Regions from separate parts of the Phocaeicola coprocola genome, predicted to be linked through region 1. Evidence: riboswitches for the same ligand, from Rfam matches in the RefSeq annotation. Region 1 holds a riboswitch; each other region holds the start of a gene.
What was found. A riboswitch is a leader RNA that binds a small molecule or an ion and turns the genes downstream of it on or off. The one in region 1 is predicted to bind cobalamin.
Positions count from the first base shown of each region.

Region 2: linked by a shared signal. The riboswitch ahead of ACDG22_RS07880 (ABC transporter substrate-binding protein) and the one ahead of ACDG22_RS03040 (ISAon1 family transposase N-terminal region protein) in region 1 are both predicted to bind cobalamin.
Region 3: linked by a shared signal. The riboswitch ahead of ACDG22_RS00665 (anaerobic ribonucleoside triphosphate reductase) and the one ahead of ACDG22_RS03040 (ISAon1 family transposase N-terminal region protein) in region 1 are both predicted to bind cobalamin.
Region 4: linked by a shared signal. The riboswitch ahead of ACDG22_RS09960 (DUF4465 domain-containing protein) and the one ahead of ACDG22_RS03040 (ISAon1 family transposase N-terminal region protein) in region 1 are both predicted to bind cobalamin.

Region 1 covers NZ_JBGKGM010000001.1:702,834-707,856, reverse strand. The annotation lists gene ACDG22_RS03055 (YncE family protein) at 1-126, opposite strand, end outside; partial or broken gene ACDG22_RS03050 (TonB-dependent receptor) at 138-2,088, opposite strand; gene ACDG22_RS03045 (ISAon1 family transposase) at 2,072-3,064, opposite strand; gene ACDG22_RS03040 (ISAon1 family transposase N-terminal region protein) at 3,030-3,416, opposite strand; cobalamin riboswitch at 3,615-3,814, opposite strand; gene ACDG22_RS03035 (flavin reductase family protein) at 3,941-4,450, shown strand; gene ACDG22_RS03030 (tetratricopeptide repeat protein) at 4,463-5,023, opposite strand, start outside.
Region 2 covers NZ_JBGKGM010000001.1:1,913,452-1,918,474, reverse strand. The annotation lists gene ACDG22_RS07885 (iron ABC transporter permease) at 1-213, opposite strand, end outside; gene ACDG22_RS07880 (ABC transporter substrate-binding protein) at 233-1,369, opposite strand; cobalamin riboswitch at 1,504-1,724, opposite strand; gene ACDG22_RS07875 (potassium/proton antiporter) at 1,815-3,257, shown strand; gene ACDG22_RS07870 (sodium-translocating pyrophosphatase) at 3,329-5,023, shown strand, end outside.
Region 3 covers NZ_JBGKGM010000001.1:193,220-198,242, reverse strand. The annotation lists gene ACDG22_RS00675 (hypothetical protein) at 222-1,055, opposite strand; gene ACDG22_RS00670 (CCA tRNA nucleotidyltransferase) at 1,159-2,577, shown strand; cobalamin riboswitch at 2,822-3,016, shown strand; gene ACDG22_RS00665 (anaerobic ribonucleoside triphosphate reductase) at 3,049-5,023, shown strand, end outside.
Region 4 covers NZ_JBGKGM010000003.1:118,187-123,209, forward strand. The annotation lists cobalamin riboswitch at 387-578, shown strand; gene ACDG22_RS09960 (DUF4465 domain-containing protein) at 734-1,651, shown strand; gene ACDG22_RS09965 (PKD-like domain-containing protein) at 1,716-3,497, shown strand; gene ACDG22_RS09970 (receptor L domain-containing protein) at 3,512-5,023, shown strand, end outside.

The DNA.
Region 1 (5,023 bases):
AGACTGCGGGTCCGAAGGCATGGTGACATATTCCACTTCCGAACGAATCATCGGAAGTTCCTGACGGCATCCGCTCAGGAAGCATAAAATCAGGCAAACGGTCAGGTAAAAACGATAGTTGTTCATGGTCCGAATGATTAAAAGTTATATTGGGCAATCAGCTTGAAGTTGGTTCCGGGCATCGGATAGCAGGTCACTACCTCATATTGCTGATTCAATAAGTTGTTTACTTCCAGCGTCAGTTTCAGGTCACCCTTCCATACCTTCAGTCCTTTGGAAACCGAGAAGTCGCTGGTGTACCACGGCAACTGATAGTTATAAGGAATATTCGCCTGCGAAGAATAACGCTCTCCGGTATAGATAAAGCTGTAGCTGGCTTCCCATGAGCGCCATTGCAGGTTTACCACAGCCGAACCGCTGTGCCAGGGGATATACGGAATCTGCCCTCCGTAAAACTCACTTTTAGGGTCGGTAAAGTCCTGTGCCCGCTGGTAGGTATAATTGATCCGGTTGCTTACCGTCAGCTCACGTCCGATCTTCCAGCCGGTCTGAAGCGCAACATCTACCCCTCTGATTTCCACATTTCCCAGATTGACCATCGTCCAGCGGAAGAAATTTGATGTAGGAGTGGCTACGATTTTATTCTCCACCTCATTGTAATATACGTCCGTCTGGACTTCCAGCGAGCGTAGCCACGTACCGTTGAAAGTACGGCTGTACGTAAATCCTAAGTCGTACTGCGTAGTGAACTCCGGTTCCAGATTGATATTTCCTACAAACGTATAATACAGGTCGTTCAGCGTAGGCATCCGGAAGATACGTTTATAAAAACCTCTCAGATTGAGTCCGCTTTGCGGGAAAGGCCGCCACGATACGAAAAATGAAGGAGTAAGCTTCTGCTTGTCGGGAGCAGGTGTCCCCGAACTCGTATCGTGTACGTACGTTTCGAGCAGACTGGCCTGAAGTTCTACTTGCTTGAAGCGCAAGGCCGTAGCGATGGACGCCAGCAGTGTATGCCGGCGCGGATACACAAAGTCACGCAAGTCGGCATTCAGCAGATTGAACTGATAATCTGCCGAAAAGCTTGCCTCCCACCACGGAAACAGATTAAAGCGGTTGGCTACCGATGTGTACACTTCCTGCTGGTAATAATGATTGTTGACATACATCAGCGACTCGTCTTTGTTAGGATCGGCCTGGTAATGCAGGTAGTCGTATGCATATTTTGCATTGGCAAGCAGGCTGTACCACTGTGTAAAGTCCTTCTTGAATGTACCCTGAGTAAAGAAATTCGTATCCCACTGGCGGTCCTCGTGCGAGAACTTGTTGCGGACGATAGCTCCCGGATATCCCCGTTCCGAGTTGTACAGATAAGCTTTCGCTTTCCAGTATCCCTGATTAATTCGTCCGAACAGCCCTCCTTCCACGCGCAAAGCATTCAGATCACCGTTCTGCCGTACCGCTGTCGTATCATATCCCTCCTGCATGCGGTAAGTAAACTTGTACTTGCCCGACGAGTGAAGATACTCGGCACTGAACGAACTGCTTATCTGTTCTCCAAGCTTTTGCTCCCATAGTATGGATGGATTTGCCACACCAAACGAACCTGTCTTGAACGAAGCCTTTACGTTATACTTCTTTCCTTCTTCGAACTGAGGCGTCCGTGTCTGTAAATAGATGGAACCCGACGAGCCGAAATCCTTTGCCGGCTGGAAGATGGCACTCTTTTGCCCGTTGTACAGCGTGACAGACTCCATGTTGTCGAGCGAGAATCTTCCCAGATCGACCGTACCGTTTTGTGCGTTTCCCAGCTCGATGCCGTCGTAGAACACACCTACATGGTTGGTTCCCATACTCCGGATATTCACCGTTTTCAGTCCCCCCTACTCCTCCGTAGTCCTTGATCTGTATGCCGGAAAAATAGCGCAATGCGTCGGCCACGTTGTGCGAACTGAGCTGATGAAGCTGCCTGCCCGATAACTCTTGTACCGGAAAAATCTCTTTCTGTACGGCACGCGCCGTCACAACAACCTCGTTCAGATGTTGAAGACTATCTAGGGTCAGTAGAAATTTAGTGGGGATACGCATATAGCTTCGCAATGCGGAATAAAAAGAACTTCTTATCAGCTACTCCTCTTAGATTTGCTCTGAACAGTTTAATTTTTGCATTGAACGATTCTGCCATCGCATTTGAAGAACGATGGTTGTAGAAATTCAGTATTTCATCATAGTGCTCATAGAAAGTAGCAGCAATGACATTAAAAGAATGCATCCCTGCTTCTTCTACTTTATTATACCATCGTGCCATAGCCAGACGTGCAGCGTCCTTTATGGTGTTCTTAGAGAAAATCATCCGCAGGGAATGGCACAAACCGTATGCCTTTTTGATGTCAGGGTATTCCTCAAATAGGATTGCTGCCCTTTGCTTCTGTTTTTCTGTCCATTTATCAGCTGACTTGAAAAGCAGATACCGGGAGCGTATAAGTAATTCCCTACGGGTATCGCCATTGGAATATCGGTATGGGACATAATCTTCGTTCTTCCGCTTAGCTTCTTCCATTTCCTCATTGGCCTGCTGTATGGCATCCCAACGGTGTTTGATGCGTAATTCCTGCACAGCATCACAAGCTAATCTCTGAATGTGAAAACGGTCTATCACACGGCTGGCTTCAGGAAATGCAGTCCGTACAATCTTGCGCATGGAGTCTGAAAGGTCAAGTGTCACTTCTTTAACGGCATAACGGCTTTCCTCGTCAATTCGTTGCAGTACAGCTATTACATCCTCTGATTTAGTTCCTGCCACGACAGCTACCAGGGAGCACTCTCTCGTACAGGCATCACGGTTGGTTACAAAGGTGTAAAGTTCACCGTTGGAGAGTGAGGTCTCGTCAATCGCCAGATACGGTCCCATATTTTCCGGAAACAGCATCCATTCACCGGCATGGGATAACTGTTCCCAATTACGATATCCGCTGAGAACCTCCTTGTACTGTTTTTCAAATGTATGACCATCTATATGATAGAATTCCTCAAGCGTACGGCAGGTCACTGGGGATGTCTCCATACGTTTCTTTTAAAAAAGCCCCAAATTCTTTGGAGTATCTGGTTCCCTTGGCTACAACATCGAGGTCGATGGGAATACTGAAACTTTTACCTGTGCGCAAGTCCGTCCAACGACGACGTCTGATCTTGAGGATTACCTTATGGTCCCGTATGGGAAAGTCTGTCACATTAACAGCTTCCATAAAACCTTTGGATTCAAAATGTTCGTCATTGCTTAACTTGGAATTCATCTTTTCATCCAGACTAATATGAATCTCTTGAGAGGTTTGTTCAACTCCAGAGATAAGAAAGTAATCTAATATCTGAGCCGGCAACACGAGGCTGGCTAGCATATTCAAATAATCGTTTTTCATAATGCGAAGTAAGCAATACTTTACGAGTATAAAAAATAATCCCCACTAAATTTCTACTGACCCACTATCTAACTTATTTTGTGCATGTACGGGTGCACACATGTTTATACCCCACACCAGCAGGGTAAACATTACTGAATAGCAAAGTTTATTAAGCATTATGTAAAACGTTCAACCGTCCTATCCCCCGAGTTCGGTTAATTAATAAAAACGATGGCAGGTCTTCTGACTGACTCACACGCTTTGACACCTTCCCGGTTTTATCCAGTGGCAATGAGTAATTGTCAACGTGCTTGATGAGCTTCACAGCAGCGGGACTGTTCGGGACTTTCACCCGATTCCCTTTTAATCCGTCGGGTCGAAACAACCTTCCGGAACCAATCGATGGCAAAGATAATTTATTTTTCTGAATTTTAATACAGTTTTTTTGTTTTGAAAATGTTTTTGTATTAAGAACTCTTTTGTCGGAGAATACCGATAATTTTAGTAGTTTTGTCTGAATGAATCATTAAATATATGCATGTATGAAAGAAATAAATGTATCGGAACTGAAAGATAACATGTTCGACGCTATCAGTAAGGAATGGATGCTGGTAACGGCCGGAACACAGGAAAAGTTTAACATGATGACGGCAAGCTGGGGCGGAACCGGTGTTTTGTGGGCAAAGCCCGTAGCCTTTATTTTCATCCGTCCCGAGCGTTATACCTACCAGTTTATTGAAGAGGGAGAAACGCTTACCCTGTCTTTCCTGGGCGAAGAGCATAAAGATATACATAAAATCTGTGGTTCCAAATCTGGGCGCGACATTGATAAGGTAGCGGCTACCGGACTGAAACCTTTTGCCACTCCCGAAGGAAACATTGCCTACGAGCAGGCACGTATGGTACTGGAATGCAGAAAACTGTATGCCGATATGATAAAGCCCGAGCAGTTTATCGATGCCTCACTGGTAAGCCGCTGGTACGGCGAAGGACATGGCGGATTCCATAAAATGTATGTCGTAGAGATAGAACATGTATGGGTGAAAGAGTGAGCATAATGCTTGTCAGAATTCCATGATAAACTCATCCAGCGAATCGTTTTCGTCCATACCCATCTTGTCGTGTTTGAGGCGGTTTTTCCGTTTCTTCAAGGCGACCTTATTGGTTTCGAGCAGGTAAAGCATGTTGCTGTTTGAGATGCCGATTTTGATAAGGCAGCAAAGCGAGATGTCCGCCTTTGTCAGTGTCGGGAACTTTTTCCAAAGCCGGTCGGTAAAGTTGTTGTAGCAGATGTTTATAACTTCCGCCAGATTGTCCTGTTCCTCGTCGGAGAGCACTACCGACCGGCTTTGTATTTTATCCTGCTGGCTCATTTTATTGAGCTGTTCCATTTTTCTGATGATTTCGCTGTGGCGCAGGATTTCCTTTCTCATGGCAGCCTCCTTTGAAGAGTATTCGCTTCTCATCTTTTCCCTTTGTGAAAGTTCTTTGTCCAGAGCTGTTTCCTTTTCGATGATTTTTTCCTGTGCAGCATGCAGGTCGATGGTCTTTTCTTGCAGTTGCAGCCTCATTTCCTTCATCAGGTCGTCTTTTGATTGCATCTGTTCTGCCAGTTTACGCTTCTC
Region 2 (5,023 bases), 1.2 Mb from region 1:
CGTTCCACAAAGCAGAGCTGTGATACACTGAGGAACACGCGACTCCCATACGATAAACTGCCAGCTGTCTTTTTCTACTTCTCCGCCAAAAAGGATGTTTGCTACGGCTTTCACCGGAATATCTACCGAACCGAAAACCAGATTGGCTGCCATAAGCAGCACAATCATTACAGCAAGTACACAACCATATATATATCCTCTATTTGTCTTCATGCACACACTTTCTGAGATATCACTCCGCTAAATTAGTAAAATATCTTGGAGTATAATCTTTCAAGATATCAGGATGAAATACTTTTACCAAATCCTTGAGCAACAATTCTGGATGAAAAGGTACTTCCTCATAAAAAGAAATGCGGCTGGTATTACATCCATATACCCGACGATTGCGGAACGCATCAAAATTGGCATATGGCGCATAGTCACTCTTCAGTTCTCTATAAGTTTTATCCACCTGCTGATTGTATTTTATCAGCCAGAAATCGGCGTGCTGTCCTTTATCGAATACTGTTTCAAAAGCCAAAGAAGCAGAACCGCTTTGAGGAATATCGGCAAATATATACCGTGCCCCCGCATCGGCATACAGTTTTGCCATTGTACTGTTTCCCCCCGGCACATACCATGTACCACCGGTTTTCAGTTCTGTAATGACAGTCGGTTTCGGTGTTATGTCTTTCACTTGATTCCGGAGTGAAAGATAGGCCTCCTCTACCCCAGCAAACAAAGAGTCTGCCTCAGCCTCTTTTCCAAACAGCAACCCATAAAAACGTACCCATTCGGCACGCCCCAATGCTGAAGTTTCCATATAGTCGGCACATTCAAGAATCGGTATATTCAGCTTTTCTATACGTCCGTAACCACCACTGTTTTCGTAAGGTGAAAGCAAGATACCGTCGGGATGCATGTCTATCACTTTCTCTATGTCCGGATTCATACTGCTCCCCGCATCGGTTATTTCTTTTTTCCGACAACTTTCCAATATAGCAGGAACACGGATGTACTGCAAATCACATACTCCTTTTATTTTATCCAGTGCGCCCAACTCCTGTAAAAGTCCGCAGTGCACAGACGAGAATATCAGGGAGTTTGATAAAGGAACCCGAACAATTGTACCCTCCGGCAAGGATGAAGGACACGAATCCTGTTTATTGACCAACAAATATGTATGCAACGTTTTCAGTGTGTCCCAGGGATTACGCAGGGTAACCTGAGTATAATGCTGGTATTTTACAATTTGCAGATTCTCTGCATAGCGTAAATTCAGTGTATCACCTCCTTCTTGCATAAAAGAGGTCTTGCTCTTTCCGTTACAAGCGGAAAACAGCAAGACCATAAGTACTATATGGGCAGATAGTATGTATTTCTTCAGTTCATTTGCCATGATTATAATAATTTATCGGTCTACAATAAACAAAGCAATATGAGAAATAATCATTCTCACATCAGCTTCCTCAATATTAACATAGTAAAAACATAGTTCTTGCTACTCTTTCCTCGAGAGCACAAGCATGATTTCGTTTTGCAGGTCTTCTGACTTACTCCGGTTTGTTATGCCTTCCCACTTTCTCAAACAGAAGAAAGCAGTGACCTGAAGTAGTAAACAAACCTTTACAAAGGAGCTTACAGCAGCGGGACTGTCCGGGACTTTCACCCGATTCCCTTTTCATCCGTGGCCTCGCATATACCAATCGGAAGCCCGACGGAACAAAACTGTGACAAATATATGCAATAAGTACTTATAATGCAATAAAAGGTGAACCAAAATCCAATTTTATTTGTTTACTTTGTGTTTATATTAAAAGTTGATATCATCTATGATTACTGCAGAAAATATTTTACTAGTCGGGTCTATTTTAATCTTTACAAGTATTCTAATCAGCAAAACCGGATATCGTTTCGGTATCCCTACCCTGCTGTTATTCCTGCTGGTAGGTATGGCTTTCGGCAGTGACGGTCTCGGCATTCAGTTCAACAGTGCTTCAGACGCTCAGTTTATCGGCATGATGGCACTCAGCATCATCTTGTTCTCGGGAGGAATGGATACCCGATACGCCGATATCAAACCAGTCTTAAAACAAGGTATACTGCTCTCTACTGTGGGAGTATTGGTCACCACACTGCTTACCGGATTGTTTATTTTCTTCCTTTCGCATTACACGCATGCCAACATAGAACTTACTCTGATGGTTTCTTTGCTGCTTGCTGCAACCATGTCGTCTACAGACTCGGCTTCGGTATTCAGCTTGTTGCGCTCACAACGCATGAACCTTAAATACAATCTCCGCCCCATGCTGGAGCTGGAAAGTGGAAGTAACGACCCGATGGCATATATGCTTACCATTGTACTGATTCAGGTTATCGGCAGCGGAAGCAATTTCGACGTAACAGTCATACTGAAAGACTTATTTATACAGTTCCTGTTCGGAGGAGTCATAGGATACGCCTTCGGTAAGTTCGCTGTCTGGCTTGTCAATAAAATAGAACTTTCCAACAGTGCTCTCTACCCGATTCTTCTGCTTAGTCTGGTCTTCATCACATTTACTCTTACCGACCTGGTTAAAGGAAACGGCTATCTGGCAGTATATATCGCCGGAATGATTGTTGGAAATGCCCGACTGGCTTACCGGAAAGAAACCAATACGTTCATGAACGGACTGACATGGCTGTTCCAGATAATCATGTTCCTGACTTTGGGACTTTTGGTCAATCCTCATGAAATGCTCGATATCTCTGTAACAGCTCTGCTTATCGGCGTCTTTATGATTCTGATAGCACGCCCGGTCAGTGTATTTTTGTGCCTGCTTCCATTTAAAGGAATCACTAATAAGGCACGAGTTTTTATTTCCTGGGTAGGACTAAGAGGAGCCGTTCCTATTATTTTTGCAACTTATCCGGTAATAGCACAAATTCCCGGCTCAAACCAGTTGTTCAATATCGTATTCTTCATTACTCTGTTATCGCTTACTATACAGGGAATGACTATTTCGAAAATGGCACGCTGGCTCAAGCTTGACTTGCCTGAAGAAAAAGAAGGTAATGAATTTGGTGTAGAACTTCCGGAGGAAATCGACACCCACCTGGATGATATCACGCTTACAGAAGACATGCTCTCAACCGGAAACCGGCTAGCCGACATGAATATTCCTAAAGGCACACTCGTGATGCTTATCAAACGAGGAAACGAATTTATTATTCCTAACGGACAGATAGAACTTCATGCCGGAGATAAACTGCTGGTAATGTCTGAAAAGAAATAAAAGTAAGGTTTACAGCTGTTTATTTCCATTTTATTTATTACATTTGGGAAACAACTTTAAAATCAAATCTTATGGAAACATATCTTTTTTGGTTGGTTCCCATTGCATCAATTCTGGCATTAGCTTTTGCCGGATATTTCTACAAGCAAATGATGCGGGAAAGCGAAGGCAGTCCTGAAATGCAGAAAATAGCTGCCCATGTTCGCAAAGGAGCCATGTCGTACTTAAAACAACAATACAAAGTTGTTACGCTTGTTTTTATCGGACTCGTTATTTTGTTTGCCATCATGGCATACGGATTCAATCTGCAAAATCACTGGGTTCCGATTGCTTTCCTTACAGGAGGATTCTTCTCGGGACTGTCGGGCTATCTGGGAATGAAAACTGCGACCTATGCTTCGGCACGTACTGCCAATGCTGCACGCAATTCATTGAACGACGGGCTACGAATTGCTTTCCGAAGCGGAGCAGTAATGGGACTCGTAGTAGTCGGACTAGGGTTGTTCGACATTTCCTTCTGGTATATTCTTCTAGACAAATGTATTCCGGCAGATGCCATGAATCCGACTGCTAAATTATGTGTCATCACCACTACAATGCTTACATTCGGAATGGGAGCTTCTACACAAGCCCTATTCGCCAGAGTTGGAGGAGGTATTTATACGAAAGCTGCCGATGTAGGAGCTGATTTGGTTGGTAAAGTGGAAGCCGGAATTCCCGAAGACGACCCACGCAATCCGGCAACAATAGCCGACAATGTAGGTGACAATGTCGGTGATGTAGCTGGCATGGGAGCCGACTTGTATGAATCGTATTGCGGATCAATACTTGCAACAGCCGCACTAGGAGCAGCAGCCTTCATCGGAACAGGCAATACAGAAATGCAATTTAAGGCTGTTATTGCTCCGATGTTGATAGCAGCAGTAGGAATTATCCTTTCCATTATTGGCATATTCGCTGTACGTACAAAGGAAAACGCTGGCATGAAAGAATTGCTCAAAGCGCTCTCTACCGGAACAAACCTCAGTTCTGTTCTCATCGTAATAGGTACATTCCTTATTCTTTGGATGCTAAACATAACCAATTGGGTTAATATTGCCTTTGCTGTAGTAGTAGGACTATTGGTAGGAATCATTATCGGACAGTCTACCGAATATTATACATCCCAATCGTACAGACCGACTCAAAAGCTTTCGGAAAGTGGAAAAACGGGGCCTGCTACTGTTATTATCTCCGGAATCGGGCTGGGAATGATCTCTACAACAATACCTGTCATTGCAGTTGTAGCTGGAATCATCCTTTCTTACTGGCTGGCATCGGGCTTCGATTTCACCAATATCGGTATGGGACTATACGGTATAGGTATAGCCGCTGTAGGAATGCTCTCGACATTAGGCATCACCTTAGCAACCGACGCTTATGGTCCGATAGCTGACAATGCAGGAGGAAATGCCGAAATGAGCGGATTGGGCGAAGAAGTACGTCACCGTACCGATGCACTCGACTCTTTGGGAAATACAACAGCTGCTACTGGAAAAGGATTCGCCATCGGTTCGGCTGCACTGACAGGGCTTGCTTTGCTGGCTTCCTATATTGAAGAAATACGTATCGGTTTGGAACGTATCGGAACAACACTTCTCGAACTACCAGGTGGTATCAGCATAACGATCCGCGAGGCTAGTTTCACAGATTTCATGATGTATTACGACGTAACACTGATGAACCCAAAGGTTCTATCGGGTATGTTCATCGGAAGCATGGTGGCC
Region 3 (5,023 bases), 510 kb from region 1:
ATGAGGACTTGGCCTGATAGCCTTCCTGACATGCGGAAAGCTCAATGAAATTTGTACGAATTTTAAAAAAACATCGAGAAGAATTACTTGAAAGATGCTGATATTTTAGAAAAAACATCAGCATCTTTTTTGTTTCTGCTTTTCACGTCCCTCACATTTCTTATTGAAATACTTTTTTGAGCGTGTTGGCCAGAGTTGTATTTCCTTTGCCAAATTCGAACTTATTCTTGTTTAGCTTCTCCTTCTTCTATTTTTCGGGCAACAAACTGGATCTTTAAGTTTGCTTCTTTCTGTTCCTTACGTATTTCTTCCATTCCTGCAAGAATTCGTGCCAGATTGCTTACCTCTGTGATTGCTTTTATGTCATTGGCATACATCGTTGTTTTGTAGTTACGGTCGCCTATGAATTCCAGTTTGAGACTTTTCTTATCCTTATTGGCTGCGATGTAAGCTGCTACACCTCCGTCATTGCCTACTTTATAATCAGCCTTTTCTATGGCACGCCCTAAGTCTGTTGTTTCGTAGCTGTCTGTCGAAGCTGGAGTTTCGGCAAATGTATCATCGTTTGCACTTACTTTCACTGCAGTGTGGTGTATGTTGCCTCCTGCACAGTAAATAGATGTAAGCGACATTTCGCCCAGTTCGTTTACCTGTGCACGCAAGAAAGAGCGTCCGATGTTTTTTTCTACTACCTGCGACGGGTAGAAATAGTTTCCGATTTCCTGATAGGCAGTATCTTTCTCTAAAACGAAATTTCCCTTTATCGAGTCAAGTTCAGCTTGCTTGACGGTCATCATACTGTCCAGATAAGCCAGCGTCTTATGCTGTTCCTGCAAATCTATCTGTTGCATCAAATGGATTCCTGCCTTACGTACATCTACTGCCTTAGGATAATAGGTACGTATGCTGTCTATTTGTAGCCGGGCGAGGTTATAGTCGCCTGCTGCGAAAGCTAGTTCCGCACGTTGGAAAAGTTTTCCGGCATTTTTACTGTCGCTATTGCATCCGGATAGTAGGAATGCTAAAGTTGCAGCTGCTAAGATTATCTTTTTCATATAATTAAGCGATTTATTGTGGAACAAAAATACAATTAAATCGCTTATTCTCTACGAGGCTTTTCATTTTTTTGTAATTTTGCACGCTAATTTTGTAATAGACATGGAATTGAAAGAACACTTTACAGGCAAAATATTCAATTTGATATCTGATACTGCTGATGAGTTAGGATTGGAATGCTATGTCGTGGGAGGTTATGTCCGCGATATTTTCCTGAACCGTCCTTCGAAAGATATTGATGTGGTAGTAGTAGGCAGCGGAATCGAAATAGCCGAAGCGTTCGGAAGAAAATTAGGACGTGGCGCTCATGTTTCTGTATTCAAGAATTTTGGTACGGCACAGGTGAAATATCATGACCTGGAAGTCGAATTTGTTGGAGCCAGAAAAGAGTCGTATAGTCACGACAGCCGTAAGCCGGTAGTAGAAAACGGAACGTTGGAAGATGATCAGAACCGCCGAGACTTTACCATCAATGCGCTGGCTGTATGCCTAAACAAATCACGCTATGGAGAATTGGTCGATCCCTTTGGGGGACTGGACGACTTGAAAGAGCGTACCATACGTACTCCGCTTGATCCGGACATAACGTTCAGTGATGATCCTTTACGTATGATGCGCTGCATCCGTTTTGCTACTCAGCTGAATTTTTTCATTGAGGACGAAACGTTTGATGCGTTGGAACGTAACCGGGAACGTATTAAGATTATTTCTCGGGAGCGGATAGCTGATGAATTAAATAAGATCTTGCTTTCTCCTGTTCCTTCTAAAGGCTTTGTAGACTTAGACCGTTGCGGATTGTTGGAACTGATTTTCCCGGAATTTGTGGCCTTGCAAGGTGTAGAGGTAAAAAACGGAAGAGGGCATAAGGATAATTTCTATCATACATTGGAGGTGGTAGACAATATAGCAAAGGTTACTGATAATTTGTGGTTGCGTTGGGCTACTTTGCTTCACGATATAGGAAAACCTCGTACCAAACGTTGGGATTCCCGTATCGGATGGACATTCCATAATCATAATTTCGTCGGAGAGAAGATGATTCCTGATATATTCAGAAAGATGAAGCTGCCGATGAACGAAAAGATGAAATATGTTCAAAAGCTTGTAGGCTTACATATGCGCCCTATCGTAATTGCTGATGAGGAAGTGACTGATTCTGCCGTAAGACGCTTGCTTTTCGAAGCCGGTGACGATATTGATGACTTGATGCTGCTGTGCGAAGCAGATATTACATCGAAGAATGAAGTCCGTAAGCAACGCTTCCTTGATAACTTCAAGCTGGTTCGTCAGAAACTGAAAGATCTGGAGGAAAAAGACCGTATCCGAAATTTCCAGCCTCCTGTAGATGGTGCTGAAATTATGAAAGTTTTCAATTTGCAGCCCTGCCGCGAAATCGGTAGTTTGAAAAGTTCTATAAAGGATGCTATCCTGGATGGAGTGATTCCAAATGAACATGATGCTGCTTTTGAATATATGCTGAAGAAGGCAAAACAGATGGGACTGGAGCCTGTCAATTTATAACTTGTTATGCTCCCTGCTTTTACTCTTTTAACGCAGGGAGCGTAGCCGGTAAAAAGGAAAAAATATTCTTCTCTAAAGGCAATAAGAAATTAATTTAATTATCCAAATAGAAAAGTTAGTATAAATAATAGTTTGCCATTTATATGTCCTGTAGGTGCTTCTGGGTTATTTTTCTTTCTTAAAAGTTGTCCAATTTAGAAAATTATCAAGATTCTGATTTTTGTTTATTTCTTTAAAGCCATATCTTTGTATGGCTTTTTGCTAGGTAACAAAAGTGTTTCAAAAGGGAATGCCGTGAAAATCGGCAACAGTACCCGCTGCTGTGATTCTTAATGAACCGAAGGCAATGCATAAGCAAACCACTATTGTTTTTTTACAATGGGAAGGTGGCTGTCGGGGAGAGATCAGTCAGAAGACCTGCCGCAAAGAGCAAAGCCAACTTTTATATTAACTTATTCGTTACAAGCCAGTATGAATTTAACTGAAATCTGTATTATCAAGCGTGACGGGAAGCGGGAAAACTTTTCGCCTTCAAAGATTACAAATGCTATCAGTAAAGCGTTCAACGCAACGGGGATTGCTCATCAGGAAGAACTGATTGACGAGATTACACAGCGTGTTATCAATCATTTTGAGAATCCTACTATCGGAGTCGAAGAAATTCAGGACCTCGTAGAAACGGAATTGATGAAGGTACAGCCTGAAGTGGCTAAAAAATATATCATTTATCGCCAGTGGAGAAATACGGAACGCGATCGGAAAACTCAGATAAAGCATATCATGGATGGTATTGTTGCCATAGATAAAAATGATGTGAATCTGAGTAACGCCAATATGTCGAGCCATACTCCGGCCGGACAGATGATGACCTTTGCTTCGGAAATAACAAAGGATTATACCTATAAATATTTGTTGCCGAAACAATATGCTGAGGCACATCAGTTGGGAGATATACATATTCATGATCTGGACTATTATCCTACCAAGACTACGACGTGTATTCAGTACGATCTTGACGATCTGTTTGAACGCGGTTTTCATACTAAGAACGGAAGTATCCGTACACCTCAGTCTATTCAAAGCTACGCAACACTAGCTACAATTATATTCCAGACCAACCAGAATGAGCAGCACGGAGGACAGGCTATTCCGGCTTTCGATTTCTTCATGGCAAAAGGCGTATTGAAAAGTTTCCAGAAAGTCGTTGTTTCTTCTATTTCTTTTTATTTCGATATGAAAGGCATGGAAGTAGATGAGGCGAAGTTGCAGGCGTTGGTAAAACAGCATGTTGCTTCAATAGCTCCTTCTGAAGATGAAAAAAAGATTCTTCTTGCAGCATTTGCTGACCAGCAGATCAATCTTACAGCCGATGAACTGGAACATATTTTGAAAAAGGCTTATAGTCAGGTACGTAAAGATACTCATCAGGCAATGGAAGGGTTTATTCATAACCTGAATACGATGCATTCACGCGGAGGAAATCAGGTTGTGTTCAGTTCTATCAATTATGGAACAGATACTTCTGCCGAAGGACGAATGGTGATAGAAGAACTGCTGAAAGCTACTATTGAAGGTTTGGGTACGCGGGGAGAAGTACCTGTATTCCCCATTCAGATATTCAAGATAAAGGATGGTGTGTCTTATTCGGAAGCCGACTACAAACGGGCAATGGAAGACTTTGATGCGGCAATGGAAGGTAAGGTAGAGTTTGAAGCTCCTAATTTCGACTTGTTCCTGAAAGCTTGCCGTACTACGGCAAAAGCTTTATTCCCGAATTTTATGTTCCTTGATACTCCTTTCAACCAGCATGAAAAATGGGATGCCAGCGATCCAAAACGTTATCGCTATGAACTGGCAACAATGGGATGCCGTACGCGTGTCTTCGAAAACTTGAATGGAGAAAAGACTTCCTTGGGACGTGGTAACCTTTCGTTTACTACGATGAATCTTCCCCGACTGGCTATCGAAGCCCGCATCAAAGCAGAAAGCATGTCAGATTGCCAGAGTCAGGATGCAATAGAACGTCTGGCAAAAGAAATATTTATCAGTTCTGTGCATGATATGGCAGTCTTTATTGCAGAACAGCTGTATACTCGCTATCAATATCAGCGTACGGCACTGGCACGTCAGTTCCCTTTCATGATGAGTAACAATGTATGGAAGGGAGGAGGTAACCTGAATCCGAACGATGAAGTAGGTGATGTACTGAATCAGGGTACATTAGGTATCGGGTTTATAGGTGGCCACAATGCAATGGTTGCTTTATATGGTCAAGGACATGGTCATTGTCAGAAAGCCTGGGATACGCTTTACGAAGCAGTAGAAGAGATGAATCACGTTGCAGATGAATTTAAGCAGAAGTATCATTTAAATTATTCTGTACTGGCAACCCCGGCAGAAGGACTTTCGGGACGTTTTACACGCATGGACCGTCGTAAATATGGAG
Region 4 (5,023 bases), on a different contig from region 1:
TATCAGAGTCTTCCGTTGGCGTGCATTGGCGTATCCAACGTTAAAAGAGAAGGTCCTTCACCTGCATCCATGCGGCAACGGAACTTCCATTCCCTTACTTGTTTTCCATAAATTTATAGGATTAATTTCTGGTGCATGATATTAATAGTCATTATTCTGTCTGCTTTTTTTGCTTGCATAATTGCAGTTAACAGTTATCTATTCCAGAACGCATTGTTATGGAAAATGGCAAGCTGTTTTGTTGGTTTATGGATATTGTGTATGATAATTACCGTCTTCGTTTGTCGTAAACTTGAATGCTCTAATTAAAACAGTACGGTTGTCATGCTTTGTGTGTTTTATTATAAATATTATGAATTATTTGGAATTGATATGTAATATAGATAATTTTGCAGTCGGGAAATGGTTTCGGGAGGTTTACGCCTTCCGAATGAAAAGGGAACCCGGTGAAAATCCGGGACAGTACCCGCTGCTGTGAGTCCACAAAAACGGACATCGAACTTTTGCCACTGGTGTAATACCGGGAAGGCACGATGACCGGGACGAGTCAGAAGACCTGCCATGACCGGAATGAGATTTACACCTGCGGGATATACGGGTCGTAATCAAATAAGGAATAGCTCATCGGCCATTCAATATTTGAAGACAGACATATTCCCGTTCGTGTAAGTCCGCACGAACGGGAATTTTTTGTGTTTGTTAATAATATGTTTTACATTAAAATGAGTGACCTATGAAAAGAAAATTACGCTTTCTGGCAGGTGCCTGTCTATTTACCGCAACCGCCTTGTTCTCTGGCTGTAGTTCGGACGATGACTTTTTGATGGACCCGGTTGATTCCGGAACTTCGCAAACCCGTGCTGTGACAAATCCGGACGGTACTTTAACTATCACTTTCGATGATTTCGATCCCGGCATGTTAGCAGGACCTACCTCGGCCGGAGAAAATCTTTATTCGTACCAAGGGTATCCTCAAGTAACCACCATTTACGACAATACTCCGGAAGAATATCTCTTCCTTTCAATGTTTAATACTGTAGGTGGAAGCACAGAGTATTCCAGCGGCGGCATCGCACTTTCCAACTGGAACATCCGCTCCAATCAGTCGGGAAATACCGGAGACTGGTGGTATTCTTATCTAAACCAATGTTCTGTCTATAACACTGCGGTGGAAGCGGAAGGACAGAATAAGGAAGCCGGGCACAGCGGTTCCAATTTCGGTGTCGTTTACGGATATGTGGATGCTTACAATCAGGCATGGATGGCTAAACCAGAATTTTATTTCAATGTTCCCCGGAAATTGGTCGGCCTGTGGATCTGCAACACCTCATACACTTATGGTGTCATTACTTATGGTAATCAGTTCGGTTCTACGGGGGTAGCGACTCCTCTGAAAGAGATGAAAGGGTATTTCCAAGTGAATCTGGAATGTTATGATGCGAATGGCGGTCTGATCCGCACTTACAAACGTCTTTTAGCCGATTATCGTAACGGCCAACAACAGGTTGATCCTATCACGACATGGGATTATTGGGAAATCAATGCCGAAGGGGTGCAAAGTGTGAAATTCAACTTCGAGGGTTCGGATTCGGGAGCATACGGTTTGAATACTCCGGCTTATATCTGTATTGATGATATCACCATACAATAAAAAGAATATAAGGATATCCCTTCTGTCGGGGGTATCCCTGTTATTTTTCTAAAATCCACACATCATGCATCGTTTTCACTATTTTATTATTTCTGCCTGTATGCTGTTCACCTCCTGCAACAAGGATGAAGTCATTACCGAAGAAGTAGGAGGACAACCTATAATAGAACTTGACAGCGAGACCGGTATTTACACGGTCAAGGTCGATCACGAATTGACTATCGCCCCGACATACCAGAATGTTGAAGATGCTCTTTTTGCTTGGACGATAGACGGTACGCTGGTTTCTTCGGGTCCGTCTCTTCAACGTACATGGAATGAATGCGGGGATTTTTATGTCAAACTAAGAGTAGACAATGCGGAAGGCTATGCCGAAGAGGAACTGAAAGTAGAAGTGAAAGAACTCACCCCTCCGGTCATCTCACTGGCACTACCTTCGCAGGGGCTAAAAGTCGTCCGGAATACCGATTACACATTTACTCCCGATATTCAGCATTCGGATGTCGAAGGGTTCAAAATCGAATGGGTACGGGAAGGAAAAATCGTTTCCACCGAGAATACTTATACTTTCAATGAAAAAGAACTCGGTGTTTATACGGTGACAATCAACGCTTCCAATATAGATGGGACAACAACGAAAGACGTAAGCGTAGAGGTCGTGGAAACGATGCCCTACGTTGTCAAATTCCCGACCCCGTCTTACCTGCAAACATCCACGGACAGGTACACTTTTGCCGACCGTCCTGTTTTCCTGCGTCCGTTGTTGGAGTATTTCGACAATCCCCGTTTTGAGTGGAGTGTGGACGGTCAGGTCATGGAAGGAGAAGTGGAACGCATGTTCAAGTTCACGCCGTCCGCACCCGGAGAATACACCGTCTCCTGTACTGTGTCGGAAGACACACCGACGGAAAAAATAAGCAGGAATATCGACAAAGGGAAAACGGCTGTCACTGCCACCGTAAAAGTCGTTTGTGTGGACAAAAAGGAACAAGACGGCTTCCGGGCTTCGGGAAGTTCCAAGCTCTGGAATAAAGTCTATGAATATACCCCAGCTCCCGGCCAATTTATCAACGAGACGAGCACGATAGGCGGTATGACCGGCAACGAAACATCCCCTGAAGCGGCTGTCGCATGGGCAACACAGCGTTTGAAAGACAAACTGCACGTCTCTTTAGGTTCTTTCGGGGGTTATATCATCGTCGGCTTCGACCACAGTATTCCCAATTCGGGTAACCAATATGATTTCTGTGTTCAGGGGAACGCCTTTGACGGCAGTTCCGAACCGGGTATCGTATGGGTCATGCAAGATATAAACGGAAACGGATTGCCGGATGACGAGTGGTACGAACTGAAAGGATCTGAAGCAGGCAAGGAAGAAACAATACAGAATTTTGAAGTGACCTATTACCGTCCGGAAGGCAAAAAAATGGATGTCCAATGGATCAGTTCCGACGGTAGAAACGGCTGGGTAGACTATCTGTCCGCTTATCATACACAAGACTATTATTATCCGGCTTGGATTTCGGAAAACAGTTATACCCTGACAGGCACTTGTCTGGCCGCCCGCAACACCCAAGATTCTCAAACCGGTTATTGGGATAATCAGAGTTATGACTGGGGGTACGTGGATAATTTCGGAAACGACCAGATAGAAGGCGGCAGTACGGTGGATGGAAGCGGACAAAGGAACGGTTTCAAAATTTCCAATGCCATCCATGCCGATGGAACGGAAGCCAATCTGCAATATATTGACTTTATCAAAATACAATGCGGTGTTCTGGCCAAAAGCGGCTGGCTGGGCGAAGTTTCTACGGAGGTATTTTCTTTTGAGGATCTAACCAAATAATAAAAATTACAAGTATGAAAATTTATTTTCTTCCCATGCTCCTATCCTTGTTCTTTTTGGGAGCGTGTGACAAAAACGATGAAATTATACCTGAAGATGCAGATGAAAATTTCATCACATCGGTCGTGATGACCGTGGACGGGAAATCGTACACGGCCGACATTACGGACAATACAGTAACAATAACCGTTCCCTATACGGTATCGCTGAACAACGCCGAAGTGGAATTCAAGTACACAACTTCTGCAACAATCATACCTGATCCTGAAACGGTAACGGACTGGGATAACGAACGAACCTTCCGGGTGACATCCTATAACGGAGATGCCCGCGAATATACCTATAAGGTCGTGAAAAGCGAGATAGAATCTGACGGAGATGTGGAGTTGAAGACCACCGAGGAGGTAGCTTCTTTTGCCGCAACCAAAACAACCGTTGTCAAAGGGAACCTGATTATCGGCTCTGATGCGGAAGAGGCAGAAAAAATCACTGACATATCTGCATTGGCATCTTTGAAAGAGGTTACTGGCAACATTGTCATTCGTAACAGTTACAACGGTGCAGACTTGACAGGGTTGGATAATATCGTTTCTGCCGGAGGTTTACAGGTAGGTTCGACCGATGTCGCCTCGAAAGCTACGGAACTTCACATGATTTCCATGAAAGTATTGGAAACGCTCTCCGGAGACATATCGGTATATAACGACCAAGTGACGTATGTCCTATTCGAGAAACTGGCAACTATTGAAGGAAGCGTGATGTTCAATGCGTCGTCGTTACAGAGTTTTGAGTTTCCGGTTCTGACTACTGTAGGTCAGGATCTGAATCTTCAAGGACTCAATGAAGAGAACACAGCAGCCGGTTCGATTGCGTCTTTGGAAATACCGGAACTGACAAGTGTCGGAGGGGTCTTGTCCGTAAACAATCTTGCCAAGCTGACTTCCATGAGCTTCCTTAAGCTGAAAGAGACCGGTGGCCTTGATTTCCATACCGTCCCCGTGATGTTGGAAACCATCAACCTTCCGGAAATCGAAACAGTAAACGGAAGTATTATTATGGAAGCCAATATGGAAGCTCCTCCTACCGGTAGTTTTGTTCCCCAACGAAATGACGTGCTTCAGGCTTTCGGTGGAATGGACAAACTGACAACGATAAAGGGACAGATAAAGATAAAGAATTTCACGGCACTCAAACAACTTCCCGACTGGAGCAAGATCACCACACTTGGAAGCATCACGCTGGATTATCTTGAAGATGTGAGCGGAACACTGCTGTTGCCGAACGCCCGATTTGAAACCTTCGGAGAAACAGCGCCCCAGATTGAAATTATAAACAAGGTGCAGCTCTCCAAAATTGAAACAGCCGAAGATTTGTCAAATGTAAATTTTGTCATCACCAGTCTCACGAATAATAAGTTCCCTGAAATCACGTTCAAGAATATCAAAGACTTCACTTGTAAGCCAACCACCAACAATATCGATTATACCATATCGACAATTCAACATGTATATGGAAATCTAAATGTG